Regions from separate parts of the Streptomyces sp. Y309 genome, predicted to be linked through region 3. Evidence: riboswitches for the same ligand, from Rfam matches in the RefSeq annotation. Region 3 holds a riboswitch; each other region holds the start of a gene.
What was found. Region 3 has a riboswitch for cyclic di-AMP ahead of AC0KTA_RS08955 (M23 family metallopeptidase). Riboswitches for the same ligand answer to the same signal wherever they lie in the genome.

Region 1 (9,862 bases), on a different replicon from region 3:
GGAATACTTCCGCCTCATGCAGCTGGGGCACTCGGACATGGAAGCCTGCCGGGTCGTCGGGATCAACCTGAGGACCAGCCGTGAATGGCGGAACGACAGGACGAGTCCCAACCGGACCGTGGCGCCCGCGCTTGCTCCGCGGACGCCACGGTCCACCGCATCGCGGTACCTGCGCGAGGACGAGCGCATCCAACATCGCCGACCGGCTGCGGGAGAAGGCCACCATCCGGGCCATCGCGGCCGAACTGGGCCGCAGCCAGGGTGGTGCGGGCCCGACCAGCTGGAGATGACGTTCCTGGACGAGCGGACCGGGCAGCTGCACACCAAGCCAGTTCCCTTCGACCTGGGGCCATTCATGTTCGATCGCAAGATCTCAAGCGTTTGGGTCCGGCACGGTGCGCCGGGCAGCGGGCTGATCGTCAACGCCCAGCAGGGTTCCGCGGTCAACAGCGTCCTGCTCACACCCTCGTGAGCGAGGTCGTTCCGTCGGCCGGTTATCGTCGTGCCGTGATCACACACACGGCCGTTCCCCTCTCCGTCGACGCGATGCTCGACGACCTTAGGACTCTCGTCGAGATCGAATCGCCTTCAGGTGATCCAACCGCCTTGGCCGGTTCAGCCCAGGTTGTCGCCGGGATCCTGGAGAGCCGCCTCGGCGGCCGGGCCGTCCTTGTCGAGGGCGAGGCGGGTCCGCACGTACATTGGTCGGGCGGGGGTGAACCTCGGGTGCTGATCCTTGGACACCATGACACGGTGTTCCCGCTCGGCACTTTGGAGCGCCGCCCGTTCGTGGCCGAAGACGGGCGGGTGACCGGTCCGGGCGTCTTCGACATGCTGGGCGGCTTGGTGCAGGCGATCCACGGGCTGGCCGCGCTCGAGGACCTGACCGGCGTCGAGATCTTGGTGACGTGCGACGAGGAGAACGGCTCCCACACCTCGCGGGACCTCATCGAGGAACGCGCACGGGCGTGCGGCGCGGTGCTGGTGCTCGAGGGCACGGCGGAGGGTGGTGGGCTGAAGACCGGCCGCAAGGGGTGCGGCACGTTCGAAGTGCTGATCACCGGCCGGGCGTCGCACGCCGGTCTCGAACCCGAAGCCGGCGTAAACGCTCTGGTCGAGGCCGCTCACCAGGTGCTCCGAATCGAGGCGATGAGCCGTCCTGAAGCAGGCACCACGGTCACCCCGACCATCGCTTCAGCCGGAACGCAGAGCAACGTCGTCCCGGCTGAAGCAACCGTGATCGTGGATGTGCGGGTCGAGTCGGGAAACGAGAAGGACCGCGTCGAAGCAGCCTTCGCGGCATTGACGCCGCATGTCGAGGGAGCCGTGATCGAGGTGCGGGGTGGCGTGGGCCGACCGCCGATGCCCGAGTCCGTGGCAACAGAGCTCTTCGCGATGGCGAGCCGGCTGCTGCCCGGCATCGAGGCCGTGGCCGTGGGCGGCGGGAGCGACGGCAACTTCACGGCCGCGCTGGGGGTGCCGACCCTCGACGGCCTCGGAGCCGTCGGTGGCGGGGCCCATGCCGACCACGAATACCTGGTGGTCGGGAGCATGGTCGAACGAGCGGACCTGGTGACCGGCTTGGTGAACGCGATCCGGACAGCCTGAGCCGCGCGGTCCACGTCAGATCCATCCGCAATCTGATGTGGACCGGCAATCATCAGCTCTCCGACAGGCCTTCCTGCTGCCGTCCAGCCCACAGGCCGACACTGGTCCTGAGTTCAACGGGGTTCCTCGGTCGGCCGCAGTGGCCGGGTGGGGCTCCGATAAGGCTTAGTTCGCCCTGCGCAGGCCAGTGATTGGAGTGCTCCAAATCCCGCTTGGCATCTGCCTCGACCAGACGGGCACGGAACTCGCTGAGCTCGGAGAAGTCGAACCCTATGTCGGTCAGTTCCAGGCCCAGGGCGTACTTCCAGTCCAGGCATGAGCGGACCGCGTGCGCTGCCTGACGGTCGGTCAACCCCTCGGTGAACTGCAACACCGACACCAGAGCCAGCCGGGCTGGCGACACCGCCGGACGGCCCTTGACCGGAACAGGTCCTCGAAGTCGGCGTCGGCAAAGACCACCGGGCCCAGCACGTCGCGCATCCGCATCGTCAGACAGCCCCTGGGAAACACCGCACGAGCGACCGTCGGCGTACAAGTGAACGTGGCTCTGGCAAGACTTTCGTAGCCCGAGATCATCTCGGTGGCGCCACGGTCGACCGGTCCGCATAGCGGCGGCGGAAGTTGGCGATCGGGACGACGCGGTGGCGGAGGAGCGGGACGCCGGCACGTCCTGCCACCAGTCGTTTCTGGAGCTTGACGTCCGTGATGCGGCCCTCGTTGACGCGTGGTGCGGCCTTTCCGACGGGTGCTCGGTATCGTCACGCACGCTACGGAAGCAACTGCGGGGGAGCGCTGTGGATCTAGTCTATGTGTCGGAGCGCAAGCTCTACGGGCGGCTCGGGATGCGGCCTGCCATTGTGCAGCAGGGGTTACAGGCGTCAGTGAAGGTTCCGCCGCTGATCGAAGTGTCGGGGAGCCGGTCCTGGGAGAGTACGGCGGAGCCGATGGCCCCGCATGCGCTGGTGGAGAAGGCGAAGCGGACCATTGAGCGGCGGTTCGCGCCGGTGCCGTTCACCACCCGGAATCTTCAGGTGAATCAATGGATCAGCTTCGACGTGGACATGGCTCAGGTGGCCGTCCATGAGGACAGTGGCAGACCGCCTGAGGATGTTGCACTGTTTGTCGGGCAGGTCCCTGCAGAGGTAGCCGGGCAGCCGCGTGATCTGGGGCTCATGCTGTGCGGGTCGGTGCAGCATCTGCGCACTCAGGTGTGTGCGAATGGCCGAATGGGTTCGGACACCACATGGCTGCATGATCTGATTCTTGAGGTCGAGCGCCGCGAGGAGAGCGGGCTGCATGTGGTCCCCGAGTTCCTCAACGAGCTCATGCCGTATCACCGCAGTGAGGTGCTCATCGAGGATGCGGCGTTCGGGGTGCACGGCTGGATCGAGAGGGAGTATCCGCCGTCTACCCGTGGGCGGCTGCGTGGGCATGCCATCGTGCTGATGGACATTGATCGTCCGCGGTGGGTTCACCGGCTGGTGGTGGCGACGCCGTTGTATGTGGAGGCAGTGCATGAGCAGGCACAGGTGTCGCGCAGGCGAATCGCCTTTCCGGGGTTCCGCAGACGCGCGGGTGCGTCCTGACACTCAAGTGCGTTCGTTCAAAGAGGGAGGCAGGGCCATCAGGTCGTCCCGTGCTTGAGTTTTGATGTCCGCGATGAGTGAGTGCAACTCGTGCCAGTCGTGCCAGGCGTCCTGGCTGAACCGCGAGGACTGCGGGGTGCCGTCGGACTCTTCCTCTATCATCGCCAGCCGGGTGTGGGAGACGAACTGGGCGTAGGGGCCCTGCAGTTCGCGGATCTTCCGCAGGACGTCCGGGCTCCAGTAGAACTCCGCTGCGGCCGCGCTGGCTGGCGGCGAGACGGCCTCCCAGAGTCTGACGCTTATGAGAGCCTCGGCCTTGTTCCGCATCTTCTTATCGGCGGAAGCCGCCCCGTAGTGGATCTCGTCGACGGTCTGGCCCACCCGGTGGAGCCAAATACCGAGCACTTCGTAGCTGCTCTTCAGTTCGTCGCGTGACCGCCTGTGCAGGTCGATCTCACGTTGCATTTCCTGCTGGCGTTCGAAGAGCTGCCGACTGGTCTCGAAGTGCCGCTCCATCACATGCAGTTGGTGGGTTGTGCCGCGGCTGGCGACGATGTATCCGATCCGGGTGCCGATCGCCAGAGCGAGAAAGACAGTGATCAGATTGGCTATCAGAGAAACAGAGTGATCAGTCACGGGGGCAGTATCCACAGCCGCTGCGGCATGTGCAGGAGTGGGGGGAAACCTGGGTGGGAAACGAGTCCCGGCTGCCCCTGGTGCACCGCTGGTCGAAGCCAGAGTGCTGGGCTCTCAGGTCATCGTCATCGAGCACGCCAGCCTGGACGGTGATCCGTTCCGTTCTACGTCAAGCGGCTCGCCCAGTGGCGGGCCGGTGATCGGGCTGCGGCGCGCACTCGCGCGCCGGCTCCTCAAGCCGACTCGATGGGCTCGCACGTGATCAAGCATCTGGCCATCACCCGCGCCCTGGTCCGGCCCGGCACCCGCATCGACGAGGTGCAGGCCCGACACACCCGGGCCATGATCCGGTAGAGACGGTCCTGAACACCTGCCAGCGCTAGGGTCTGCAGGACCGGAGGGGGCGAATGACATGGACAGCGTTGTGGGAGCTGTGGGCTCGCAGGTTCTCAGCGCAGTGGTCGCCGCGGTACTCACCAGCATCGCCGGGCTGGCGCGTTGGCTCATGGCCAGACGGCTGCCCGCGCGCCGCACATGGCGCTATTCGGGGGCAGGTGAGTCTCCGTCGTTCTGGACACCGCACACATAGACACCGGCCGATACCAGCGCCCCGTGGCTGGCCTGGGCCAAATCCGGGCCCTGTCCCTGTTGGTCCCCTCCCTCACCCACGCCTACCGAGACCTCGACCTGGAGAAGGTCCGGCTATCGGCCCACCTGCCGGGCCATGAGATGGAGCACGACCTGCTCGTCCTCGGCGGACCGAAGAACAACGAGGTCGCTCACCGCCTCCTGGCCGCCATGACGGAGTCCTTGCCGTTCCATCTGAGCGGAGGAGAGATCACCTGGGACGGCACCGCATACCAGGGAGAGGCCGCAGACAGTGAGGTGATCCGGGACTGCGGCTATGTTGTCCGAGCCCCGAACCCCCTCAACCCGAGCAGGCGCGTCGTACTCATCGGCGGCTGGTCCACCCACGGCACGGTGGCCGCCGCCCGTTGGCTGGCAGAAGAAGGCGCCGACCGCTCGCTGGCCGCCGATATCGCTGTGCTCGTAGAAGCCTCAGTCCTGCGCGACGGCCACGTATCCGCACCTCACGTCCTACGTCAGAGAGCCCTGCACGTGTGAAGTGCGGCATCGCTTGTTTGAAGACGGGCCTTAGTACGGGCCGTTGACGTTGTCGATCGAGCCGTAGCGGTCGGCCGCGTAATTGCAGGCGGCGGTGATGTTGGCGACCGGGTCGAAGCTGTCCATCGACGTGCCGGGCACGTGGTAGGCGGCGAAGGTGGGGTCGATGACCTGCAGGAGCCCTTTGGACGGGATGCCGGCGGCAGCGTTGGAGTCCCAGTTGTTGGTGGCCAGCGGGTTGCCGGAGGACTCGCGCATGATGTTGCGGTGGATGCCCTCGTAGGAGCCGGGGATGCCGCGCTGGGCCATGATGTCGAGCGACTCCCTGATCCAGCCGTCGAGGTCGTTGGTGTAGGACTTCTTCGCCGGGGCAGCGGCGGGCTCGGCGGCGATCGCGTTGTTGCGCTCGGAGCGGTCCGCCCGCTCGGCGGACGCCCTGGAGGCGGCCGGCTTCTCCGCGGGCTCGGCCGGGCCCTTCTTGCCGAGGGTGAGCTTGAGACCGGGACGGATCAGCCTCGGGTCGTCGCCGAGGGCGCTGCGGTTGTCCTGGTAGAGCTTCTTCCAGCCGCCGCTCAGGGAATGCTCTCGGGCGATCTTGGAGAGGGAGTCGCCCGCGACGACGACATAGGTCTTGGGAGCCGCGGAGGGCTTGGCAGCCGTGCCGGCCTGCGCCGCACCGGCTGTGGTCGCGCCGAGCACCGGAAGAGCGAGCACGGCCCCGCCCGTGCCTGCGGCGGCGATGCCCCGGGTGAGCGGACTGGACTTGGGACGGCGGTGCTTTCCCTTTGCAGGCATGACGAATTCCTCTCCGTCGCCTACGAGGTGAGCTGTCGGGTTCGGACGGGAGATGTCCGGTCGCACTGCGAATGCGACTTCACCCCGAGCCGTTCCGGAATCCGGATCGGCGCCTTACCTGGGTCCCCCGCTCCTGCCGTGCGTTAGTGAGTGGGTGGGAGGGTTTCCGGACAGCGGCAGGATTCGGCGTTCCATCCGGATCGACGGTGACGTTAGGCGAGAAAGCCCGGACGGAACAAGGCCCGAATTCGAATAGGGAATGCGTGAGGTCCGTCCCTGGCGACCAGAATCCCTCGCCCTCTTTGATCGAAAAGCTCAACTCTCTTTGCGCAGAACAGAAGTGCGCTCAACGGATCCGCGGACCACCGCCATTGATGTGACCCATTTCACTGAATCGGATGCAGATCGGAATGCGGTTCAACGGCATATCAGAGCGCGCTATTTCGCACGAGCAAGTGCAATACGGGCAGCACTTCATTTACGTCATTAATGATGTGAAGAAGTGGCTTTTCATGCAAAGGCGGACATAGCGCAGAGGCGGTGTCACCCGGATCTCGTCGGTCTTCAGTGCCGCAGCGGGCCTGAACGGTGAGGACTGGGCAGCGCAGCGAAGTCGACGAGCCGTGTGCATGCGGCGCAGCCGGTTCGAGGGCTGCGAGATGGTCTGGCACCGGGCTGCGGGGCGGAGTAGGCCGTGGAACTGGGGGCAGCGGCCATGTGCTGCTGGGCCACGAGCCGTTGGTGGGGGAGTGGCCGCTTGGGGCGGCTGGACGCGAAGCTCAAGAGAGTCACTTGCAGAGAAGGGCATCGCCTGGCGGCCGGCGTGCGAGGCGCGCAAGCCAGGTGCGCGCACGAGGTGGGCCAAGTTCCACCGGTGTACGTATGCTGCTTAACGCCCCACTCAAATGGGGGAGTTGTGGTGGTCAGAAATGCTTAGGATGGCGGATCCTGCCCACATGTAAAAGGGTGAAGCTGTGAAGTCTCGCTTATGTTGCGGTAGTTACGTTCCTCTGACCTGTGCTGCAGAAGATGCGCAGTGAAAGGTGTTGGAACCTGTACAGTCCGGATGTACTGAGGTGCGGCAAGTTGGATGAGACTGCTGCAGATGTAGTGAGAATTCCTGATGCCCAGCACGCTCAGCCCGAGAGGCGTTCCGGACGGAGTGTGTCTGCCCGGACGGAGTGTGTCTGCGCGCAACACGGAAGCATTGAACAGCCCAGCACGGCGGAGGAGTCCCCCCGCTAGCCGGTCTCCGTCACCGTGAGCTCAGCCCCGTATCCGCGGGAACGGCTATCGTTTCCCTGTGGGTGCAGATGAGATGGAGCAAGCGCAGACAGAGCAGGGATGGAGCTATGGCTACGGCTTCGTCTGCGCCGGGTGTGTCGATGATGAGACCCTCGCTCGAAAGATCACAGCAGATGCCGACAGGGATGAAACCTGCGACTACTGCGCGCGCACGCCGGCGGCCCCCATCGACACCCTCCTGGAAGCATTCTTCGACGGGCTCCGCACCGAGTACGCCCTGGCGGGTGACGAACTTGCCTATTTCGAAGGCGAACTGGTGCCTGTCAAGCACTGGGACGGCGACGAGCTCGCCGACCAGTACGTGGACGTCTTGCGCAGTGAGGAACTGCGGGAGACCGTCCGCGCGGCGGCCCGGCACGATGACGTGTGGGTGGAGCGAGACTTCATCGCCCCTCGCCAGGACGAGGCGCTGCTCGATGGGTGGGAGCGTTTCAGTCACCAGGTGATGTACCGGACTCGGCATGTGTTCTGGTTGGCTCCGCCTGACAAGGACGAGGCTCATCTCGGCGGCGGCGAGGTCCCTGCCGCGGCCATCCTCGAGACGCTCGGCGGCCTCATCCCAGAGGCAGGACTGGTGCAGGAGATTCCGGCCGGGCAACGCCTGTGGCGCGCACGGGTACACGAGGCTGCCGAACAGCACTGGTCCGCCCGCCTACTGGGAACCGCTTCGCCCGCTCAGGCCCGACACCCAAACCGGATGAGTCCGGCAGGCATCCCTCTCTTCTACGGAGCCGACAGCCCCGCTACGGCCATCCAGGAAGTGGTACGGCATGCCACCGACTCCACCTCCTTGGTCACGTATGCGGCATTCGAAACCACCCGCCCCTGTGTGGTGGTCGACTTCACCCGCCTGGGGCCGGTCCCGACGATCTTCGACACAGACCACTCATACCTGCGGCATGCGCTGATGTTCTTCCACGAGTTCGTGACACGCATCAGTGCCGATGCCGATGGTCGCGAGCACCTCGAGTACGTGCCGACGCAGATCGTCACCGAGTACTTGCTGCGGGTCTTCGGGCAGGAACGGCCCATCGACGGGCTGGTGTTCACTTCTTCCGCTGCCAGCCACGACGGGCTGTGCACCGTGCTCGACATCTCTCAGCACGACTGTCTCGATCCCATTGACCCGGAACCCGACGGGCGCCCCGCTCTGCGCTTGGTCCCCGGCACGCTGCACGCAAACCAGTCCCTGCCGCCTGTGCGTCACTCCGGTCAGGTGGCTGCTGCCCGGCATCGTCCTCCCGCGGCGCGTGTGTCACAGGAGCCGGATGAGTAGCCCTTCCACACGCAGTCATGACGACGCTTGGCAGCCGGGCGGCGGGCCACAGTACAACTCCGAACTTTATGATCGCCACGATAGATGCAGGAGTGGTGAAGGCGCGGAATGCCGGGCGTCGCGCTTGTCCGACATGAGGTGGGGGCTGTGGGGCAGATTTGGGGTGCGCTCGCTGTGGCGGTCGTCGGTGTCGTCGGTACCTTGGGCGCAGCGCTGCTGACACAGAGCAGAGCCGACCGTCTCAAGCGTCACGAACTGGAAGCAATGGCCCGCCAGCAGCGCGAAGAGCGAGCCCATGCCGAAGAGGTCCGGCAGCAGGAAGCACGTGCTGCGGCACATCGTGACCTGACTGATCTGCGGCGGGCCTGCTATATCTCTCTCAACACCACGGCACGTCAGTACCAGACCGCGCAGATCAACCTGATGCACGCCCTGCGGGCTCGAGACGGCGCGGAGACCCGGGTCTGCGCAGAGCAACTTGAGGAGCGGCGTCTGGCGCTTCGCGACAGCTACGCCGAGGCGCAGATGATCGTGCCCGCGGCAGTGCTGACAGGCGCCCGGGCGGCGAGCCGTCAGCTCAACGAGACCTACGGCCTGTTGAAACGCCTCCTGGCCGGCGGTGAGGCCAGCGATAGCGGACTCGATGTCCTGGAAGCTGAGACGGAGATGTCGTGGGTGCTGCTGGCGGACCTCCGGGGTGCCATGCGCAGTGATCTCGGGGTGGACGAGGCCTCCGGATAGCGGCTACAGAACCCGCGCCGGGCGTAGTTGTACTGGGCCGGGGAGGTACCGCCTGCGTACAAGAAGCGAGACCTTCTCAGCGAGGCAGCCTGGTTGGTGGGCGCGGTGACTGGCGAGTCCGGGTGCCACCACACAACGTGCCCTCAGACGCCCCGGGTGCCGCTGGGGTTTGGTGCATACTTCGGCCTCGCTCAGGTCCTCGTCGAGCAGTACGAGGAGTCCGCGGTGATCAGCCGGGCGAACTTCCAGGAAACCGGGGCCAGTTCGGCGGCGCGCCGGTGCCGACGATCGTCACGGACTGGTCGGGGTGCGGGCGTATTGGGTCGATGACCGGGCGCCGCCATCTCGCCGCGTCGGCCGCCCTTGACCCGCACCCAGGTGGGCGCGGTCTCCAGGTACAGCCGGAAGGTGTCGGCGAGCGCGAACTTCACGGCCATCGGGTGCGTGCCGTGCTCGCTGGCGAACTCCTCAACACCTTGAAGCCACGGGCGTACGCGCGCTGGGTACGCACCGAACGCTGGTGGGCGACCCATGCGGCCGCGAGGGTGGGCAGCAGGTCGTCCGCGCGTTACAGGCCGACGAGGTGCTCGTAGAGCCTGCGGGCGTGCTCGGGCCACTGCTCGTGCGGGTCGCGGTGCAGCGTGTCGGGGGTGGACCGGGTGCGCGGACCGGCGCAGTTGTGGTCACCGGGCCGTGGACCCGTTCGGCGTCTGTGACACCACGCCCGACTGCTCGGCTACCTCGCCGAGCACGAACACGCCCTTCTCGCGGCGCAGGTAGCCCGCGTGGG
Region 2 (9,862 bases), 3.0 Mb from region 3:
TGCAGCCGGCCCGGCCTGCGCATCTCCTCGCGCGGGACGGGCGGCGGCAGGAACGGGGCGGCGAGCGCGAACAGGGCGCGGGCGGCGGCCCGGACCTGCGGGTCGCGCAGGTTGTCGGTGAGGCTCCGGGCGTCCTCGCCGCGCTCCCAGATGAACTCGGCCAGGCGGTCCAGGGCTTCGTACAGATCCCCGTCGACGTCGATGTCCCCCGACACCCAGGCCCGCGCGAGGCCCAGCTCCCCCGGTTTCCACAGCAGCCGGCGCAGGGCACGGCGGTGGCGGACGACGAGGGTGGGGGCGCCCGGGGGCCCCGCTTCCGATCCGTCCCAGGCACGGATTCGAACCGGCAGTTCGGTTCCCACCAACTGCTCGGCAAGGTTCTTCAGCCGCAGTGCGGCGTCCTGCATGACGCACCTCCGTCAAGGCGATCCCGGAACGGAACGGTCCAACACCACGTAAACACCAACGGCGGGCCCGCGCAGTCCCGTTGCCTCGTTACGAATATGCAAAATACATGTAGCCAGCATCTAGCTCGGGCGCGAAACGCGGAGAAGGCCGCGTGAAACGCGTGAAACGCCCGAAAGGGGCCTCCCGCACCACGGATGGCGGGAGGCCCCTTCGGGCGTTGCTCGTGCTCGCGTACGCCGCGTACGCGCGCTGTTCGCGCCTTACGGCGTCAGGAGGCCTTGGCCTTCTCGGCGGGAGCGGCGGTCGGCTCCGCCTTCGCCGCGGCGGGCTTGGGCGCGGGCTTGGCGGCCTCGTAGAACTCCTCGCGGGGGCTCTCCATGGCGCCGAGCGAGACGACCTCGCGCTTGAGGAACATGCCGAGCGTCCAGTCCGCGAAGACGCGGATCTTGCGGTTGAACGTCGGCATCGCCATGCCGTGGTACGCGCGGTGCATGTACCAGGCGAGACGGCCCTTGAGCTTGATCTTCATCTTGCCCATGACGATCATCGCGACGCCCTTGTGCAGGCCGAGACCGGCGACCGCACCCTTGTTGGCGTGGCTGTACTCCTTCTGCGGGAAGCCCCGCATGCCGGAGATCACGTTGTCGCCGAGGACCTTCGCCTGCCGCAGCGCGTGCTGGGCGTTCGGCGGGCACCAGGCGTTCTCGTTGCCGGCCTTGCGGCCGACGACGTCCGGCACCTGGGCGTTGTCGCCCGCGGCCCAGATGTAGTCGGTGCCCTGCACCTGGAGCGTCGTCTGGGTGTCCACGTGGCCGCGCGGGCCGAGCGGCAGGCCGAAGCGCGCGAGGGCCGGGTTCGGCTTGACGCCGGCGGTCCACACGATCGTGTTGGAGTCGACCTCGAGGCCGTTGTTCAGCACCACGTGGCCGTCCACGCAGGAGTCCATGCCGGTCTTCAGGTAGACCTCGACGCCGCGGCCTTCCAGGTGCTCCTTGCCGTAGGCGCCGAGCTTCGGGCCGACCTCGGGGAGGATCTTGTCGGCGACGTCGACGAGCAGGAAGCGCATGTCCTCGCGCTTCACGCTCTTGTAGTACTTGGCCGCGTCCCGGGCCATGTCCTCGACCTCACCGATGGTCTCGGCACCGGCGAAGCCGCCGCCGACGAAGACGAAGGTGAGCGCCTTGCGGCGGACGTCCTCGTCCGTCGTGGAGTCGGCCTTGTCGAGCTGCTCGAGCACGTGGTTGCGCAGGCCGATGGCCTCCTCGATGCCCTTCATGCCGATGCCCTGCTCGGCGAGGCCGGGGATCGGGAAGGTGCGGGAGACCGCGCCCATCGCGATGACCAGGTAGTCGAAAGGCAGCTCGTACGCCTCGCCGACGAGCGGCGCGATCGTGGCGACCTTGCGGTCCTGGTCGATGGTCGTGACCCGGCCGGTGAGGACTTCCGCCTTGGGCAGCACGCGTCGCAGCGGGACGACGACGTGCCGAGGCGAAATGCTGCCGGCCGCGGCTTCGGGGAGGAAGGGCTGGTACGTCATGTACGAGCGCGGGTCGACGACCGTGACGGTCGCCTCTCCGTAGCGCATCTTCTTCAGAATGCGTCGAGCTGCGTACAGGCCTACGTACCCACCGCCTACTACGAGGATCCTGGGACGCTCCGTGGTGCTCATGCCATCGAGTATCCACCCCCTTCGGAGGGGTCGCTCGTGCGCCCCTTCACAAGCATGGGTAGGCCCTCTGCTACACTTCGCCGCCCGCGTGACACAGGTCATGGCGCCCCAGGGGAACCACTGTGTACCGCGAGTCGTTGTCAACCCCTCTTGAGCTGCCGCTCCTGGCTCCGGAGGCGAGTGGACCACACGCCCATTCACGCACCGGCAACACCCCGGAAGCGATCAGGGCGCCCGCCCCGCGAGGTCCCGGCCACCCGTCCGCGGCCCGAACTCCTCAAAACCTCGCTCAACAGGGCCGTTTTCCTTGTGAAGAACTTCACGAAGTTTCCCGACGGGGTGTCGCCGGGGGGCCTTCAGAGGCCCCTTCCGGCCGCTCAAGCGTCGCACGGCACGCTCAAGCGATCAACAGCCCAGCAGTGGTCAGGCGATGGACCAGCCGATGCCGTCGAGGATGTCGTGCTCGCTGACGACGACCTCGTGGGCCCCGGTGCGCTCCATGATGGCCAGCAGTACGAGGGCGCCCGCGGCGATGACGTCGACGCGGCCCGGGTGCATCACCGGGATCGCGGCGCGCTCGGCGTGCGTGGAGTGCACGAGCCGCTCGACGATCTCCGCCACGCGCTCGTACGGGATGCGGGAGTGGTGGATCGCCGCCGATTCGTAGGCGCCGAGGCCGAGCGCGATGCCGGCCACCGTGGTGACCGAGCCCGCGAGGCCCACCAGGGTGCGGGCCTCGCGCAGCGGGACGGTCTCCTCCGCGAGGTCGAGCGCCGCCTCGATGTCCGCGCGGATCGCGGCGACCTGGGCCTCGGTGGGCGGGTCGGTGACGACGCCGTCGCGCACGAGGTGACGCTCCGTCATGCGTACGCAGCCGACGTCCACGGAGCGTGCGGCGCGCACCTGGCCGTCGCCGACGACGAACTCCGTGGAGCCGCCGCCGATGTCGACCACGAGGTAGGGCGTGGGCATGTCGTCGCGGCCCTTGAGTTCCTGCGTCGCGCCCGTGAAGGAGAACTCGGCCTCCTGGTCGCCGCTGATCACCTCCGGTTCGACGCCGAGGATGTCGAGGACGCCGCGTACGAAGTCGTCGCGGTTCTCCGCGTCGCGGGAGGCGGAGGTGGCGACGAAGCGGGTGCGCTCCGCGCCGAGTTCCTTGATGACCTCGGCGTAGGCGCGGCAGGCCGCGAAGGTGCGGTCCAGGGCCTCGGGGGCGAGCCTTCCCGTCTTGTCGACGCCTTGGCCGAGCCGGACGATTTCCATCCGGCGGTCCAGCTCGACCAGCTCACCGGTCTGCGGGTCGGCGTCCGCCACGAGCAGGCGGATCGAGTTCGTGCCGCAGTCGATGGCTGCTACGCGGGTCATCGGGGTTCTCCTTGTCGTCATCGCGCCGTGGGACGGGGTGTGCCCACCCGTGCCGCCCCCTGGGCGGCCCAGGTGCCCACACGGTGGAGCGGGGGTGGGGGGCGGGGGCCAACGCCCCCCGGTGCTCACACGGTACGGAGATGTGTGGGGCAGGTAGTAAGGGCGGGTGGGTGGGGAATGCCCGTCGCGGAGCGGCGGGCCAGGTCAGCCCCGGTGCCGGGTCAGGGCATGTCAGGCCCGTTCTGCGCCCACGCAAGGCCCCTTCAGCCACCACTCCGGGAGCATCGCGATGGCCTCGTCCCCGAGCGGGTTCACCCCGGGCCCCGCGGCCAGCGAGTGGGCCACGAGTACGTGCAGGCACTTCACGCGGTCCGGCATGCCCCCCGCCGAGGGAAACCCTTCGAGCACCTCGATGGAGTCGCGCCGCGCGATGTAGTCCTCGTGCGCGGCCCGGTACGCGGCGGCCAGCTCGGGGTCGGTCGCCAGCCGCTCCGTCATCTCCTTCATGACGCCGTTGGCCTCCAGCGTCCCGATCGCGGACGCGGCCCGCGGGCACGTCAGGTAGTACGTCGTCGGGAACGGCGTGCCGTCGGGCAGCCGGGGCGCCGTCTCGACCACGTCCGGGTTGCCGCAGGGGCAGCGGTGCGCGATGGCGCGCAGACCGCGCGGCGGGCGCCCGAGCTGCTCCTGGAACGCGGCGATGTCGGCGTCCGTGGGCGCGGTGGACTCGGTCTGGGGCGGGGGCGTTTCCATGCCTGTCTTTCGGTCAGTGCGGGGGGGGTGGGTCAGTTGGGGCGGGGACGGTCCGCCTTGTCGACGCCGTCCCAGACGTTCGCGTACCAGGGCCGGTCGGCCGCGCCCTCGTCCCTGCGGTGGTCGTCGGCGGCCGCGGGGTCGACGACGGTGAACCCGGTCTCGCCCGGCATCACATAGTGCAGCCGGTCCCGGATGCGCTGCTCGGCGTACGCGTCGTCCTGCCAGCGGGCCTTCTCGTCGCGCAGCCGCTCCACGTTCTCGCGGTGCTCGGCCTGCTTCTGCCGCTGCTCGGCGATCTCGGCGCGCTGCGACACGTACTGCCGCATCGGATAGGCGAGCGCCACGACCAGCGAGCAGACGACGAGCACGAGGAGCGCGGCCCGGCCGGTGAGCCGGGAGCGGCGCGCCTGGCGCTTGGTCTGCGAGCGGTAGACGCGCTCGGCGGTCTGCTCGCCGAGCAGCCGCAGCCGGGTCGCCGTGGAGAACCGGTCCTTGTCCCGGACTTTCCCGGCCATGTGTCTCGCCTCCCCAGTACGCGCGTACGTCCCCGCACACGGTACGGGACCGAGTACGGGGACGTACGTACGACTGGCTAGGGCTTAGCCCTGGAAGCAGCTCAGCCCTTCAAGCAGCTCAGCCCTTGCTGTGCTTACTGGTTCGCAGAGCGCTGCGCTTACTGGTTCGCAGAGCGAAACCGCGGAAACGCGGAGCGCCCCGCGTACACCGCCGCGTCGTCGAGGATCTCCTCGATGCGGAGCAGCTGGTTGTACTTGGCGACGCGGTCCGAGCGGGCCGGGGCGCCGGTCTTGATCTGGCCGCAGTTCACGGCGACGGCGAGGTCGGCGATGGTGACGTCCTCGGTCTCGCCGGAGCGGTGCGACATCATGCACTTGAAGCCGTTGCGCTGGGCCAGCTCGACGGCGTCCAGGGTCTCGGTCAGCGAGCCGATCTGATTGACCTTCACCAGGAGCGCGTTGGCCGAGCCCTCCTCGATGCCGCGGGCCAGGCGCTCGGGGTTGGTGACGAACAGGTCGTCGCCGACGATCTGGACCTTGTCGCCCAGCTTGTCGGTGATGACCTTCCAGCCGTCCCAGTCGTCCTCGAACAGCGGGTCCTCGATGGAGACGAGCGGGTACGCCTCGACGAGCTCGGCGTAGTACTCGGTCATCTCGGCGGCCGAGCGGGACTTGCCCTCGAACTCGTAGGCGCCGTCCTTGTAGAACTCGGACGCGGCGACGTCGAGCGCGAGCGCGATCTGCTCGCCGGGGACGTAGCCGGCCTGCTTGATGGCCTCGACGATGAGGTCGAGGGCGGCGCGGTTCGACTCCAGGTTCGGCGCGAAGCCGCCCTCGTCGCCGAGACCGGTCGACAGGCCCTTGGTCTTCAGGACCTTCTTCAGCGTGTGGTAGACCTCGGCACCCCAGCGCAGCGCCTCGGAGAAGGACTCCGCGCCGATCGGGGCGATCATGAACTCCTGGATGTCGACGTTGGAGTCCGCGTGGGACCCGCCGTTCAGGATGTTCATCATCGGCACCGGCAGCAGGTGCGCGTTCGGACCGCCGAGGTAGCGGAACAGCGGCAGGTCGGAGGCCTCGGACGCGGCGTGCGCGACGGCCAGCGAGACGCCGAGGATGGCGTTGGCACCGAGCGAGCCCTTGTTGTCGGTGGCGTCGAGGTCGAACATCGCCTGGTCGATCAGGCGCTGCTCGGTGGCGTCGTAGCCGACGAGCTCCGGGCCGATCTGCTCGATGACGGCGAGGACGGCCTTCTCGACGCCCTTGCCGCCGTAGCGGTTGGCGTCTCCGTCACGCAGTTCGATGGCCTCGAAGGCGCCGGTGGAGGCGCCGGACGGGACCGCGGCGCGGCCGGTGGACCCGTCGTCGAGGCCGACCTCGACCTCGACCGTGGGGTTGCCTCGGGAGTCCAGGATTTCCCGGGCTACGACGACGTCGATGGACGGCACGAGCATCTCCTTCTGGGATGTGACGCTAGGGGCGCATGGCGTGCGCCACTGGGGGCGCGGCTTGCGCATGGCTTGCATGGTCTTCATCGGCCCTGCGTCTCCTGAGCCTAACGGGCCCGGGAGCTTCGGCCAGCCGACCGCCCGCCCCGTGGGACGACGGGCGGGCCAATTCCCTGGGAATCAGGACGGAAGCCCAGGTTCTACCGACCGGTAGCTTCGCCCATGGCGTACAGACCGGGCGACGCGAGGGCGGTCTTGGTGCGCGGTCCGGAGGCGGACAGCACCTCGCCCCGGTGCGTACGGGGGATACGCGCACCGGGGCGAGGGGACCCGTGGGGACGGGGATGCCCTGCCTGTCGAGGCGGGGCCGGGGCTCAGCTTCAGCTGAGGTGCAGCTGCTGGCCCGGGTAGATGAAGTCGGCGTCGTCGATGATGTCGCCGTTCAGCTTGTAGACCTTCTGCCAGCCGCCCTTGACGTCGTGCGTCTCGGCGATCTTGGAGAGGGTGTCGCCGGACTTGACCTTGTATTCGCCGTCGCCCTTCTTCACGACCTTGCCGGTCGGGGTCTCGACGGTCTTCTTCGACTCGGTCTGCGGGGCGGTCCGCTGCGGCTGCTGCTGCGGCTTGGCCTGCGGCTGTGCCTGCTGCTGGGGCTGCTGCTGGGGCTTGGCCTGCTGCTGGGGCTGCTGCTGCGGCTTCTGCTGCTGCGGCTGCTCGGCGCCGCCGCCGTTGTACGCGGCACCCGACAGGCCCACGCCGCAGCTCGGCCAGGCACCCTTGCCCTGGCCCGCGAGGACCTTCTCGGCGATCTCGATCTGCTGGGCCTTGGAGGCCTTGTCGGCGGTGGGCGCGTACTTCGTACCGCCGTAAGCGGCCCAGGTGGAGGCGGAGAACTGCACGCCGCCGTAGTAGCCGTTGCCGGTGTTGATGGACCAGTTGCCGCCGGACTCGCACTGGGCGACGGCGTCCCACTCGGCGCCGGTGGCGGCGCTCGCGGAGCCGGCCGCCATCAGCGGGGCGGCGACGGCGACGCCGGTGACGCCCACGACAGTGGCGGCACGGGTGGCCTTGGACGGACGGCGGTGCTTGCCCTTGCCGGAAAACAGCATGGAGTGATCCCCTCACCGACGCCTGCGAGGTGAGCTGTCGGGTTCGGGCGGGTGAGTGCCCGGCCGCACGGCTTGCGTGCGACTTAACCCCTAGCCGTTCCTGTCCGTCTCGCAGCGGCTCACTTGCTCACTGCGGGGCGGACGGGCCCGGCGCTTACCTTGGGTCCCCCGCTCCTGCCTTCGGCGCTCGAAGCGACGACTGTTCCCGTCCGGCCGTTGGCAGGATTCGGCGTACCGACCGGCGGGGCCCGCTGTGGCGAGCGGTCACGACCGTAGACACGCAATCACCCGAATTACAAAGACGATCAGGGCTTCTGAGACCCATCTCTCACTTGCCTCTCACCGTCTTTAAACCGGACATTAACCGCGAACTGCCAGTCAACTTCCGCTCCGCCGTGCCTACTTCCGGTCCGCCTCCGCGGCCTGCTTCTCGCTCAGCTCGAGTCGCTGACCGGGAAGGATGAGGTCCGGGTCGGAGCCGACGGTCTTCTTGTTGTCCGCGTAGAGCGAGGACCAGCCGCCGTCAAGGTCGTGCCGGTCGGCGATCCGGGAGAGGTTGTCACCGGAGCGGACCGTGTAGGTGTCCGTGGTGCGCTCGCCGTCACGCGTGTCGCGGTCCGCACCGCGAGAGGCGTGCCGTCCCGCGGAGCCCGAGTCGGAGTCGCCCTCCGTCGCCTCGTCCGCGCTGGAGCCGCGGTGGCGGCCTGAGGGGCGCTCAGACGCGTCCGACGGGTCCGAGGAGCCGTCGGAGGCGCCGGGGGACTCGGAGTCGGGCGAAGTGCTGTCACGGCCCTCGGACTTGCCGTCCTCGTCCTCGGACGCGTTCCCCTTCTCTCCCTGCTCGCCCTTCCCCTCCTTCCCCTTCTCCGTCTCCGCCTTGCCGTCCTTGCTGTCTTCGGCGCTTCCGCCGGTGCCGGTGCTGTCGCCGCTGTCGGGCTTGCGGTGCTTGCCGGTCTCCCGGTCGGTGTCCGCGTCGCCGCTCTTGCCGTCCTTGCCGCCCTTGTCACTGTCGGCGGAGTCACCCGAGTCGGTGGAGCCGGTGGAATCGGTGGGCTTCTCGCTCGTCTCGTCCGACGGCTCCGCGGGCTTCGTCGGCGCGGGCGGCAGGCCCGGGTCGACGTCCGCGGCCGCGCCGTCCTGGGTGAGGCCCGCGACCGGCGCGCAGCTCGGCCAGGCGTCCGGGCCCTGGTCGTCGAGGACCTTCTCGGCGACGGCTATCTGCTGGGAGCGGCTGGCCTGGTCGGCGCTCGGCGCGTACCCGAGGCCGCCGTAGTCCTCCCAGGTCTCCTGCGAGAACTGCAGCCCGCCGTAGTACCCGTTGCCCTCGTCGGCGCTCCACGCGCCACCGCTCTCGCACTCCGCGACCTTGTCCCACGTGGTGGCGTCCGCGGCGCTCGCGCTCGTGGCGCCGAGCAGCGGGATGGCGATGGCGGAACCGGTGACGCCCGCCGCGACGACGATCGCCGGGGCTTGGCGGGGGCGGCGGTGACGGCCTTGGCCGGAGAGCATGCACGTGCCTTTCGAGCGACGACAAGAACAGCTGCGGCACGTGGTGCTCTGAGGTGCCGAGCCGTCGTGAACGTAGCCGCAGTCGAACGTCAGTCACAAGTCGATGCAGCGCAGATCACGTGAAAGTCACAGCCGTGACGGTACGTCAGTCACGTACCGGACCCACCGTCAGCGGCCGGGCGGCGTGAACGTCACCGGCAGCGTGCGCAGGCCGCGCATGATGAGCCCGCCGCGCCACCGCAACTCCTCCGGAGCGGCGGCGAGTTGCAGGTCGGGCAGCCTGCGCAGCAGGGTCGCGAGGGCGGTCTGGCCCTCCAGGCGGGCCAGCGGGGCGCCGAGGCAGTAGTGGATGCCGTGGCCGTATCCGAGGTGCTGGTTGTCGCGCCGGGAGAGGTCGAGGAGGTCGGGCCGCTCGAAGCGGTCGGGGTCGCGGTCGGCGGCGGCGAGGACGACGAGGACGGGGTCGCCGGTGGCGATGTCCTGGCCGCCGATACGCAGCGGCTCGGTGGCGAAGCGCCAGGTGGCGAGTTCGACGGGGCCGTCGAAGCGGAGCAGTTCCTCGATGCCGGTCTCCAGGAGCCCAGTGTGCCCCTCGCTCAGGGACCGCTGCAGCTCCTCCCGCTGCTCGGGGTGCGTGAGCAGCGCGTACGTACCGTTCCCGATGAGGTTGACCGTCGTCTCGAAACCGGCGAAGAGGAGGATGAAGGCCATCGCGGCGGCCTCGTTCTCGGTGAGGTGCTCGCCGTGGTCGGAGGCGCGGATGAGCCCGGAGATGAGGTCGTCGCCCGGCTCGGCCCGCTTGCGGTGGATGAGTTCGGCGAGGTAGCCGCGCATCTTCTTCACGGACCGCGCCACCCCGCCCCGGGGCCCTCCCCCGTGCCGGATCATCATGCCCGCCCAGTCCCGGAAGTCGTCCTGGTCCTCTCGGGGGACGCCGAGCAGGTCGCAGATCGCGTAGATGGGGAGCGGGAAGGCGAACTCGTGGATGAGGTCGGCCTCGCCCTTCTCCACACTGGGCTTGTCGAGAATCGTGTCGATGAGCTGGTCCGTCAGCTCCTGCACGCGCGGCGCGAACTCGGCCAC
Region 3 (9,862 bases):
CTCCTCACCCGTGCGCAGCTCGACCGCGCCGACGATGCGGTCGCCGTCCTTGAGGGTGATGACTTCCAGCTCGTCCTTGTTCGTGGGGTAGTCGGGAACGACGCGCTTGACGACGCCCTGCTCGGTGCCGAGTGCCAGGCCGGGCGAGGACTCGTCGAGCGTCATCAGGCAGATCAGCTTCTCGTCCGCCTCCAGGGAGAGCAGTTCGGCGACCGGGGCTCCTCCGGAGAGGTTGGGCGCCGACGCCGTGTCCGGGAGCTGCGGCAGGTCCACTACGGAGAGCCGCAGCAGCCGGCCTTCGGACGTCACGGCACCCACCTCGCCGCGCGCCGTCGCGGGCACCGCGGAGACGATCACGTCGTGCTTGACGCGCTTGCCGTCGCTCTCGCCGAACGGCTCGCCGTTGGCCGTACGCGCCAGCAGGCCCGTCGACGACAGGAGCACCCGGCACGGGTCGTCCGCCACCTGCAGCGGCACCGTGGCGGCGGGCGCGCCGCCCGACTCCAGCAGCACCGTGCGCCGGTCCGTGCCGAACTTCTTGGCCACGGCCGCCAGTTCGGAGGAGACCAGCTTGCGCAGCTCCGCGTCCGACTCCAGGATCCGCGTCAGCTCGTCGATCTCCGCGTTCAGCCTGTCGCGCTCGGACTCCAGCTCGATGCGGTCGTACTTGGTGAGGCGGCGCAGCGGGGTGTCCAGGATGTACTGCGTCTGGATCTCGCTGAGCGAGAAGCGCTCCATCAGGCGCTCCTTGGCCTGCGCGGAGTTCTCGCTGGAGCGGATGAGGCGGATGACCTCGTCGATGTCCAGAAGGGCGACGAGCAGGCCCTCCACCAGGTGCAGCCGGTCGAGCTTCTTGCTGCGGCGGAACTCGCTGCGGCGCCGCACCACGTCGAAGCGGTGGTCGAGATAGACCTCGAGGAGCTCCTTGAGGCCGAGCGTCAGGGGCTGGCCGTCCACCAGCGCGACGTTGTTGATGCCGAAGGACTCCTCCATCGGCGTCAGCTTGTAGAGCTGCTCCAGGACGGCCTCCGGGACGAAGCCGTTCTTGATCTCGATGACCAGGCGCAGGCCGTGCGCGCGGTCCGTGAGGTCCTTGACGTCGGCGATTCCCTGGAGCTTCTTCGAACCGACCAGGTCCTTGATCTTGGCGATGACCTTCTCGGGGCCGACGGTGAAGGGCAGTTCGGTGACGACCAGGCCCTTGCGGCGCGGGGTCACGGACTCCACGGAGACCGTCGCGCGGATCTTGAAGGTGCCGCGCCCCGATTCGTACGCGTCCTTGATGCCGGACAGGCCCACGATCCGGCCGCCCGTGGGCAGGTCCGGGCCGGGGATGAATCGCATCAGCGTCTCGAGGTCGGCGCCGGGGTGCTTGATCAGGTGCCGGGCGGCGGCGATGACCTCGCCGAGGTTGTGCGGCGCCATGTTCGTCGCCATGCCTACGGCGATGCCGGAGGCGCCGTTCACCAGGAGGTTCGGATACGCCGCCGGGAGGGCGACGGGCTCCCTCTCCTGGCCGTCGTAGTTCGGCTCGAAGTCGACCGTGTTCTCGTCGATCGACTCCGTCATCAGGGACGTCGCGTCCGCCATGCGGCATTCGGTGTACCGCATGGCGGCCGGCGGGTCGTCGTTGCCCAGGGAGCCGAAGTTGCCGTGGCCGTCGACCAGCGGCAGGCGCATCGAGAAGGGCTGTGCCATGCGCACCAGGGCGTCATAGATCGACGCGTCGCCGTGAGGGTGCAGCTTTCCCATCACTTCGCCGACGACTCGGGCACATTTGACGTACCCGCGCTCGGGGCGCAGGCCCATCTCGTTCATCTGGTAGACGATGCGGCGGTGCACCGGTTTCAGGCCGTCCCGGGCGTCGGGCAGGGCGCGGGAGTAGATGACCGAATAGGCGTACTCGAGGAAGGAGCCCTGCATCTCGTCGACGACGTCGATGTCGAGGATCTTCTCCTCGAACGAGTCGTCGGGCGGCGGGGTCTTCGTGCTGCGGCGGGCCATCGCTGCTGCGGCTCCTTCACCAACAAGTGCGGGATCTGACGCCGACCATTGTGGACTGTCCCACTGACAACCCCGACCACGACCCGGTGGTGGGCGGGCTTCAACCGGGCTTCAACCGCACGCCGACCGCGTGTCGGCCGTGCGTCAACCCGGCAGCACACCGGCACCACCATGATCGGCAGACCGGCACCACCATGATCACGACCCGCCGCGCCGGGCGGCCGGAGCCCAGCCTCCCCGGCCGATCACGCCGAGGGCGAAATTCGACTACGCGGAGGGCGGACCGGGAACTTCGCCAGGTGTCCGCGGCCTTGCTTACAGTGGCAGGACTGGCAGCGGCAGGACTGGCAGCACTTATCGAGGATTTCGCGATCGAAGGGACGTACATGCCCATGGGTCACACGGCCACAGCCGAGGCCGGCTCCGGCGGCCTGACAGCGACCGAGCACCGGCTGGCCAATGGCCTGCGCGTGGTGCTCTCCGAGGACCACCTGACCCCGGTCGCCGCGGTCTGCCTCTGGTACGACGTCGGCTCGCGCCACGAGGTCAAGGGCCGTACGGGCCTGGCGCACCTCTTCGAGCACCTGATGTTCCAGGGGTCGAAGCAGGTGCCCGGCAACGGTCACTTCGAACTGGTGCAGGGCGCCGGTGGCTCGCTGAACGGCACCACCAGCTTCGAGCGCACCAACTATTTCGAGACGATGCCCACCCACCAGGTCGAGCTCGCCCTCTGGCTGGAGGCAGACCGCATGGGCTCGCTCCTGTCGGCGCTCGACGAGGAGTCGATGGAAAACCAGCGGGACGTCGTCAAGAACGAACGCCGCCAGCGCTACGACAACGTTCCGTACGGAACGGCCTTCGAGAAGCTGACCGCCCTCTCCTACCCCGAGGGCCACCCGTACCACCACACGCCGATCGGCTCCATGGCCGACCTGGACGCGGCCACCCTCGAGGACGCGCGCGCCTTCTTCCGTACGTACTACGCGCCGAACAACGCCGTCCTCTCGGTCGTCGGCGACATCGACCCCGAGCAGACGCTCGCCTGGATCGAGAAGTACTTCGGCTCCATCCCCTCGCACGACGGCAAGCAGCCCCCGCGCGACGGCTCGCTGCCCGAGCGCATCGGCGAGGAGCTGCGCGAGGTCGTCGAGGAGGAGGTCCCCGCGCGCGCCCTGATGGCCGCCTACCGCCTCCCGGAGGACGGCACGCGCGCGTGCGACGCGGCCGACCTGGCGCTCACGGTCCTCGGCAGCGGCGAGTCCTCGCGCCTGTACAACCGTCTCGTACGCCGTGACCGCACCGCCGTGACGGCCGGGTTCGGCCTGCTGCGGCTCGCGGGCGCGCCCTCCCTCGGCTGGCTGGACGTGAAGACGTCCGGCGACGTGGAGGTCCCCGTCATCGAGGCAGCCGTCGACGAGGAGCTCGCCCGGTTCGCCGAAGAGGGCCCCACTCCGGAGGAAATGGAGCGCGCCCAGGCACAGTTGGAGCGCGAGTGGCTCGACCGTCTCGGCACGGTCGCGGGCCGCGCCGACGAACTGTGCCGCTTCGCCGTCCTGTTCGGCGACGCCCAGCTCGCCCTGACGGCCGTCCAGCGCGTCCTCGACATCACCGCCGAGGAGGTCCAGGAGATCGCCAAGGCCCGCCTGCGCCCGGACAACCGCGCGGTGCTCGTGTACGAACCCATCAGCTCCGAAGACGCCGCCGGCGCTGCCGAGGACGACCAGGACGACGAGGAGGCGGCGAAGTGACCGAGGCCGCAACGATGCAGTTCCACCCGCAGCCCCAGGCGGGCGTCGCCAGGCCCTGGGCCTTCCCGGCCCCCGAGCGCGGCGCGCTCGACAACGGCCTGACGGTGCTGCGCTGCGACCGCCCGGGCCAGCAGCTCGTCGCCGTGGAGATCCACCTCGACGCGCCCCTGGACGCCGAGCCGCAGGGCCTGGACGGCGTGGCCACGATCATGGCGAGGGCCTTCTCCGAAGGCACCGACAAGCACTCCGCGGAGGAGTTCGCCGCCGAGCTGGACCGCTGCGGCGCCACGCTCGACGCGCACGCGGACCACCCGGGCGTACGGGTCTCCCTCGAGGTGCCCGTCTCCCGCCTGCCCAAGGCGCTCGGCCTGCTCGCCGACGCCCTGCGCGCGCCCGCCTTCGCCGACAGCGAGGTCGAGCGCCTCGTACGCAACCGCCTGGACGAGATTCCGCACGAGACCGCCAACCCGGCGCGGCGCGCCGCCAAGGAGCTCTCCAAGCAGCTCTTCCCGGCGTCCTCGCGCATGTCGCGCCCGCGCCAGGGCACGGAGGAGACGGTCGCGGCCATCGACTCCGCGGCCGTGCGCGCCTTCTACGAGAAGCATGTCCGCCCCGCCGCGGCCACCGCCGTCGTGGTCGGCGACCTCACCGGCACCGACCTGGACACCGTCCTCGCGGACACCCTCGGCGCCTGGACCGGCGGCGCGGCCGAGCCCCGGCCGATGCCTCCGGTGACCGCCGACGACAGGGGCCGCGTGGTCATCGTGGACCGCCCCGGTGCCGTACAGACACAGCTCCTCATCGGCCGCGTCGGCCCGGACCGGCACGACCGCGTGTGGGCCGCGCAGGTCCTCGGCACGTACTGCCTGGGCGGCACCCTCACCTCCCGCCTGGACCGTGTCCTGCGCGAGGAGAAGGGCTACACCTACGGAGTGCGTGCCTTCAGCCAGGTCCTGCGCTCCGCCCCGGACGGCACGGGCGCCGCGATGCTCGCCATCAGCGGCTCCGTGGACACCCCGAACACGGGCCCGGCCCTGGAGGACCTGTGGAAGGTCCTGCGCACGCTCGCCGCGGAGGGTCTCACGGACCCCGAGCGCGACGTCGCCGTGCAGAACCTCGTCGGGGTCGCTCCGCTGAAGTACGAGACCGCGGCCGCCGTCGCCGCCACCCTCGCCGACCAGGTCGAGCAGAACCTGCCGGACGACTTCCAGGCGCGCCTGTACCGCCAGTTGGCGGAGACGGGCACCGTGGAGGCCACCGCGGCCGTCGTGAACGCCTTCCCGGACGACCGGCTCGTGACGGTCCTCGTGGGTGACGCCGCACAGATCGAGGAGCCCGTCAAGGCGCTCGGCATCGGTGAAGTGACGGTGGTCACCGGCTGATTGCGGACTGGCAGCGGTGAACCTGTAGCGCAAAGCTGGACATAGCGTCACCAACGCCCCGTACGAACAAGGACCCCAGTGGCTCAAGAAGCCGCTGGGGTCCCTGCATGCCGCCATATGTCCGAATTGGCACGGAGGTTGGTCGTCTGCCCTGTGGCGTGCGCTACAAAAGCCCTGATCCGTTTGTCGATTGAAAGATGAGGCGTTTAGCGTCGGTCCGGCTGTCCGTCAGGCACCACGCCGCGTCCGCGGCACCGGACAGTCATCGCCGAGTCCCCGTACGGCGCGAGCCAGGGGAGCCGGGGACCCACACGTCCCTGGGGTGAATCGGACCCCTTGCCGCGAGGCGAGGAGCCCGTAGGAGACCTTCCTGCTCCGAACCCGTCAGCTAACCCGGTAGGCGAGAAGGAAGGAAAGGATCAGCCGCTTCATGGCGTTCACCCGCCCCACCGGCAAGCATCGCCGTCCGAGCCGCCTGACGCGTACGACCGCCAGTGCCGCGGGCGTCGCCGCGCTCACCACCACCGGCGTCATCTCGGGCCTGGCCGCCCCGGCGCTCGCCGCCGAAGGCTCCTCCGCCGACTACGCGCACACCGGCCTCACCCAGTCCATCTCCATCGGCGACTCCCTGGCCGACGAGATCGACGCCCAGGCCGCCGCCCAGAAGCAGGCCGCCGACGAAGCCGCCGCCAAGGCGAAGGCTGAAGCCGAGGCGAAGGCCAAGGCCGCGGAGGCCAAGCGCAAGGCCGCCGAGGCCAAGCGGAAGGCCGAGGCGAAGGCCAAGGCCGAGGCGCGGGCGAAGGCCGAGAAGGAGCGCGAGGCCAAGGAGCGCGCCGCCCGCGAGGCCGAGCGCAAGCGCCTGGGCTCGTACGTCGCGCCGATCGCCGGCAGCTATGTCTCCACCGGCTACAAGACCGGCGGCGCCATGTGGTCCTCCGGCAGCCACACCGGCGTCGACTTCCACGCCGCGTCCGGCACCCAGGTCCAGGCCGTCGCCGCCGGCACCGTCGTCGAGGCCGGCTGGGGCGGCGCCTACGGCAACAACGTCGTGATCCGCCACAACGACGGCACGTACACGCAGTATGGCCACATGTCGTCCCTGAGCGTCACGGTCGGCCAGACGGTCACCCCCGGCCAGCAGATCGGCCTCTCCGGCTCGACCGGCAACTCCAGCGGCCCGCACCTGCACTTCGAGGCCCGCACCGGCCCCGACTACGGCTCGGACATCGACCCCGTGGCGTACCTGCGCTCGCACGGCGTCAACGTCTGAAGCGACCGAAGCGACTGACGCCACGGAGTCCCGAGGTCAGGACCTCCGCGGCCAGAACCCCGGCTTCACGAAAGCCCCGGCTCACCCGAGCCGGGGTTTTCCGCGTATGCATGCCTTTTTGGCCAAAAGATATCCATGGATTCCGGCCCCCCGTCGGAAAATGCGGCCCCTTGCAATAGAGTCCATGTCGACAGGGTCCAGAGGGAGTCCATGGGTTCCGCACGGAGTCCATGGAGTCGTTGCAGGAGCGCCATTCGACGCGTCGGCCGACGCGCCGACCGACGCGTTTCGCGGGCATTAAAGCGGAGGTCCGTCATGCGCATTCCCGCGCACTCGGTATGCACAGCCATCCGGGACGACATCGTCTCCGGTGTCTACGAACGCGGCACGCGCCTCACCGAGGAACTGCTCGCGCGCCGCTACGGAGTCTCCCGCGTGCCCGTGCGCGAGGCCCTGCGCACCCTGGAGGCCGAGGGCTTCGTCGTCACCCGCAGGCACGCCGGCGCGTGCGTCGCCGAGCCCTCCGAGCAGGACGCCGCCGACCTCCTCGAGATCCGCGCGCTCCTGGAGCCGCTGGCCGCCGCGCGCGCCGCACAGCGCCGCACCGACGCCCACCTGAAGGTCCTGCGCGGCCTCGTCCGGCTCGGCCAGGAGCGCTCCCGGCGCGGCGGCGCCGAAGACCTGCGCTCGCTCGACGGCTGGTTCCACGAGACGCTCACCCAGGCCTCCGCCAGCCCCGGCCTGATCACCCTGCTCACCCAGCTGCGGCACAAGATCGCCTGGATGTACGTCACCGAGCCGCAGGCCGCGCCCGCGGAGACCTGGGCCGAGCGGGCCGCCGTCGTCGACGCCGTCGCCCGCGGCGACGCGGAGCGGGCCCGCGCGCTCACGATGCTGCACACCGAACGCGCGGCCGCCGCGCACCGGCCGCGAGTCGGCTCCCGCGCCGGGCGGGTGAGGGATTCGCAACATGCCGTAAACACGGTGAGCGCCCGGAATTAACGGCGGCGCCGTATACAAAGAAGGACGCGCTCGCGAGCAATAGCCTTTTGCTGCCCGAATTCCGTCCCCGGATATGCAGTCCTCGGCTGCGGGCCGGATATGCGCCGGATATGCGCCGGATATACGCCGGGTATGCGTCGGATACGCAAAGGGCCCGCCCTGGATTATGGGCGGGCCCTTCACGTTTATGCGGGCGGTGTTCTCCGAGTGCGGAGCACCGTCACCGATCACACAGTCTCGGGAAGCTCCTCGAGCCCCTCGGCGACCAGCTTCGCCAGACGGTCGAGGGCGACGTCCGCACCCTCGGCGTCCGAAGCGAGCACGATCTCCTCGCCGCCCTGCGCACCCAGACCGAGCACCGCGAGCATCGAGGCGGCGTTGACCGGGTTGCCGCCGGCCTTGGCGATCGTCACGGGGACGCCCGCGGCCGTGGCCGCACGGACGAAGATGGAGGCGGGCCGGGCGTGGAGGCCCTCGGCCCAGCCGACGTTGACGCGGCGCTCAGCCATGTGTTGCTGCCCTTCCAGGTGTCTCACACTTGTCTAGACCACTATCTCATGCCGACCCGGGTGCTCCCGTCGGACGATCGCAGGGCCGTCTCCAGACGATCGCATGGGCTGCCTGCAGACGATCGCAGGGGCCCGCCTGCGGACGCCTGCCTGCGGACGATCGTAGGGTCGCACGGCGGACGGACGTCCCGCGCCCGATCGCCGTGCGACCCCTCCCACATTGCCCCGGCCCAGGCGGCGCCGCGACCCGTACCCTGGCCCCATGCAGACCCCGCCGGACCGGCACCCCTACCCCTCCCACTGGGAGGCCGACGTGGTGCTGCGCGACGGGGGAACGGCCCGGATCAGGCCCATCACAGCCGCAGACGCCGACCGCCTGGTCAGCTTCTTCGAGCAGGTCTCGGACGAGTCGAAGTACTACCGCTTCTTCGCGCCGTACCCCCGCCTGTCCGCCAAGGACGTCCACCGCTTCACCCACCACGACCACGTCGACCGCGTGGGCCTCGCGGTCACCGTGGGCGGCGAGTTCATCGCCACCGTGCGCTACGACCGCATCGACGCCCAGGGCCGCCCCGCCTCGGCGCCCGCGGACGAGGCCGAGGTCGCCTTCCTCGTCCAGGACGCCCACCAAGGCCGCGGCGTCGCCTCCGCGCTGCTCGAACACATCGCGGCCGTCGCTCGTGAACGCGGCATCCGCCGCTTCGCCGCCGAGGTCCTGCCCGCCAACACCAAGATGGTGAAGGTCTTCACGGACGCCGGCTATCAGCAGCAGCGCAGCTTCGAGGACGGCGTCGTACGCCTCGAACTCGACCTCGAACCCACCGACCGCTCCCTCGCCGTCCAGCGCGCCCGCGAACAGCGCGCCGAGGCCCGCTCCGTGCAGCGCCTGCTCGCGCCCGGCTCGGTCGCCGTCATCGGCGCCGGCCGCTCCCCGGACGGCGTCGGCCGCGGCATCCTGCGCAACGTGCTCGGCGCGGGCTTCACCGGCCGTCTGTACGCCGTGAACAGCACCCTCCCCGAAGGCACCGCCGAGGTCGACGGCGTGCCCGCCCACCGCTCCGTGCGCGACATCGCCGAACCGGTCGACCTCGCCGTCGTCGCCGTACCGGCCGAGCGCGTCCCGCAGGCCGTCACCGACTGCGGCGAACACGGCGTACAAGGACTCGTGGTGATCTCCGCCGGATACGCCGAGAGCGGACCCGAGGGACGCGCACGGCAGCGCGAACTCGTCCGCCAGGCACGCTCGTACGGCATGCGGATCATCGGCCCCAACGCCTTCGGAGTCATCAACACCTCTCCGGAGGTGCGCCTGAACGCCTCCCTCGCGCCCGAGCTGCCGCCCGCCGGACGCCTCGGCCTGTTCACCCAGTCCGGCGCCATCGGCATCGCGCTCCTGTCCCGCCTGCACCGGCGCGGCCGCGGCCTGTGGGGCCTGTCCACCTGCGTCAGCGCGGGCAACCGCGCGGACGTCTCCGGCAACGACGTGCTCCAGTACTGGTACGACGACCCGGACACCGACGTCGCCCTCATGTACCTCGAATCCATCGGCAACCCGCGCAAGTTCACCCGCCTCGCCCGCCGCACCGCCGCCGTGAAGCCCCTGGTCGTCGTCCAGGGCGCCCGGCACACCGGCATCGCGCCGACCGGCCACGCGGGCGCCGCCACCCGCCTCCCGCACGCCACCGTGTCGGACCTGCTGCGCCAGGCCGGGGTGATCCGCGTGGACACGGTGACCGAGCTGGTCGACGCCGGACTGCTGCTCGCCGGGCAGCCGCTGCCCGCCGGACCGCGCGTCGCCATCCTCGGCAACTCCGAGTCCCTCGGCCTGCTCACGTACGACGCCTGCGTCGCCGAAGGCCTGCGGCCGCTGCCGCCCCGCGACCTGACCACCGCCGCGTCCCCGGACGACTTCCGCGCCGCCCTCACCACGGCGCTGGCCGACGACGG

Region 1: it holds a riboswitch for cyclic di-AMP, as region 3 does, so the genes downstream of both, AC0KTA_RS40140 (LysM peptidoglycan-binding domain-containing protein) here and AC0KTA_RS08955 (M23 family metallopeptidase) in region 3, are expected to answer to the same signal.
Region 2: it holds a riboswitch for cyclic di-AMP, as region 3 does, so the genes downstream of both, AC0KTA_RS22360 (transglycosylase family protein) here and AC0KTA_RS08955 (M23 family metallopeptidase) in region 3, are expected to answer to the same signal.

The regions. Positions count from the first base shown of each region.
Region 1 is NZ_JBWYAE010000002.1:163,085-172,946, reverse strand. Features, by position in the region: partial or broken gene AC0KTA_RS40175 (IS30 family transposase) at 1-257, shown strand, start outside; gene AC0KTA_RS40170 (hypothetical protein) at 287-472, shown strand; gene AC0KTA_RS40165 (M20 family metallopeptidase) at 547-1,608, shown strand; partial or broken gene AC0KTA_RS40160 (transposase) at 1,817-2,184, opposite strand; gene AC0KTA_RS40155 (SAVMC3_10250 family protein) at 2,418-3,194, shown strand; gene AC0KTA_RS40150 (hypothetical protein) at 3,198-3,830, opposite strand; gene AC0KTA_RS40145 (hypothetical protein) at 4,443-4,955, shown strand; gene AC0KTA_RS40140 (LysM peptidoglycan-binding domain-containing protein) at 4,986-5,750, opposite strand; cyclic di-AMP (ydaO/yuaA leader) riboswitch at 5,753-5,917, opposite strand; gene AC0KTA_RS40135 (HEPN-associated N-terminal domain-containing protein) at 7,054-8,331, shown strand; gene AC0KTA_RS40130 (hypothetical protein) at 8,479-9,072, shown strand; gene AC0KTA_RS40125 (hypothetical protein) at 9,264-9,605, opposite strand; partial or broken gene AC0KTA_RS40120 (helix-turn-helix domain-containing protein) at 9,801-9,862, opposite strand, start outside.
Region 2 is NZ_CM160048.1:5,463,219-5,473,080, reverse strand. Features, by position in the region: gene AC0KTA_RS22390 (class I SAM-dependent methyltransferase) at 1-407, opposite strand, end outside; gene AC0KTA_RS22385 (NAD(P)/FAD-dependent oxidoreductase) at 677-2,077, opposite strand; gene AC0KTA_RS22380 (Ppx/GppA phosphatase family protein) at 2,501-3,442, opposite strand; gene AC0KTA_RS22375 (DUF501 domain-containing protein) at 3,674-4,195, opposite strand; gene AC0KTA_RS22370 (FtsB family cell division protein) at 4,228-4,713, opposite strand; gene eno (phosphopyruvate hydratase) at 4,872-6,167, opposite strand; gene AC0KTA_RS22360 (transglycosylase family protein) at 6,542-7,270, opposite strand; cyclic di-AMP (ydaO/yuaA leader) riboswitch at 7,275-7,466, opposite strand; gene AC0KTA_RS22355 (LysM peptidoglycan-binding domain-containing protein) at 7,670-8,779, opposite strand; gene AC0KTA_RS22350 (cytochrome P450 family protein) at 8,948-9,862, opposite strand, start outside.
Region 3 is NZ_CM160048.1:2,417,410-2,427,271, reverse strand. Features, by position in the region: gene AC0KTA_RS08970 (DNA gyrase/topoisomerase IV subunit A) at 1-2,004, opposite strand, end outside; gene AC0KTA_RS08965 (M16 family metallopeptidase) at 2,391-3,752, shown strand; gene AC0KTA_RS08960 (M16 family metallopeptidase) at 3,749-5,134, shown strand; cyclic di-AMP (ydaO/yuaA leader) riboswitch at 5,391-5,551, shown strand; gene AC0KTA_RS08955 (M23 family metallopeptidase) at 5,565-6,404, shown strand; gene AC0KTA_RS08950 (GntR family transcriptional regulator) at 6,720-7,406, shown strand; gene AC0KTA_RS08945 (HPr family phosphocarrier protein) at 7,634-7,915, opposite strand; gene AC0KTA_RS08940 (bifunctional acetate--CoA ligase family protein/GNAT family N-acetyltransferase) at 8,178-9,862, shown strand, end outside.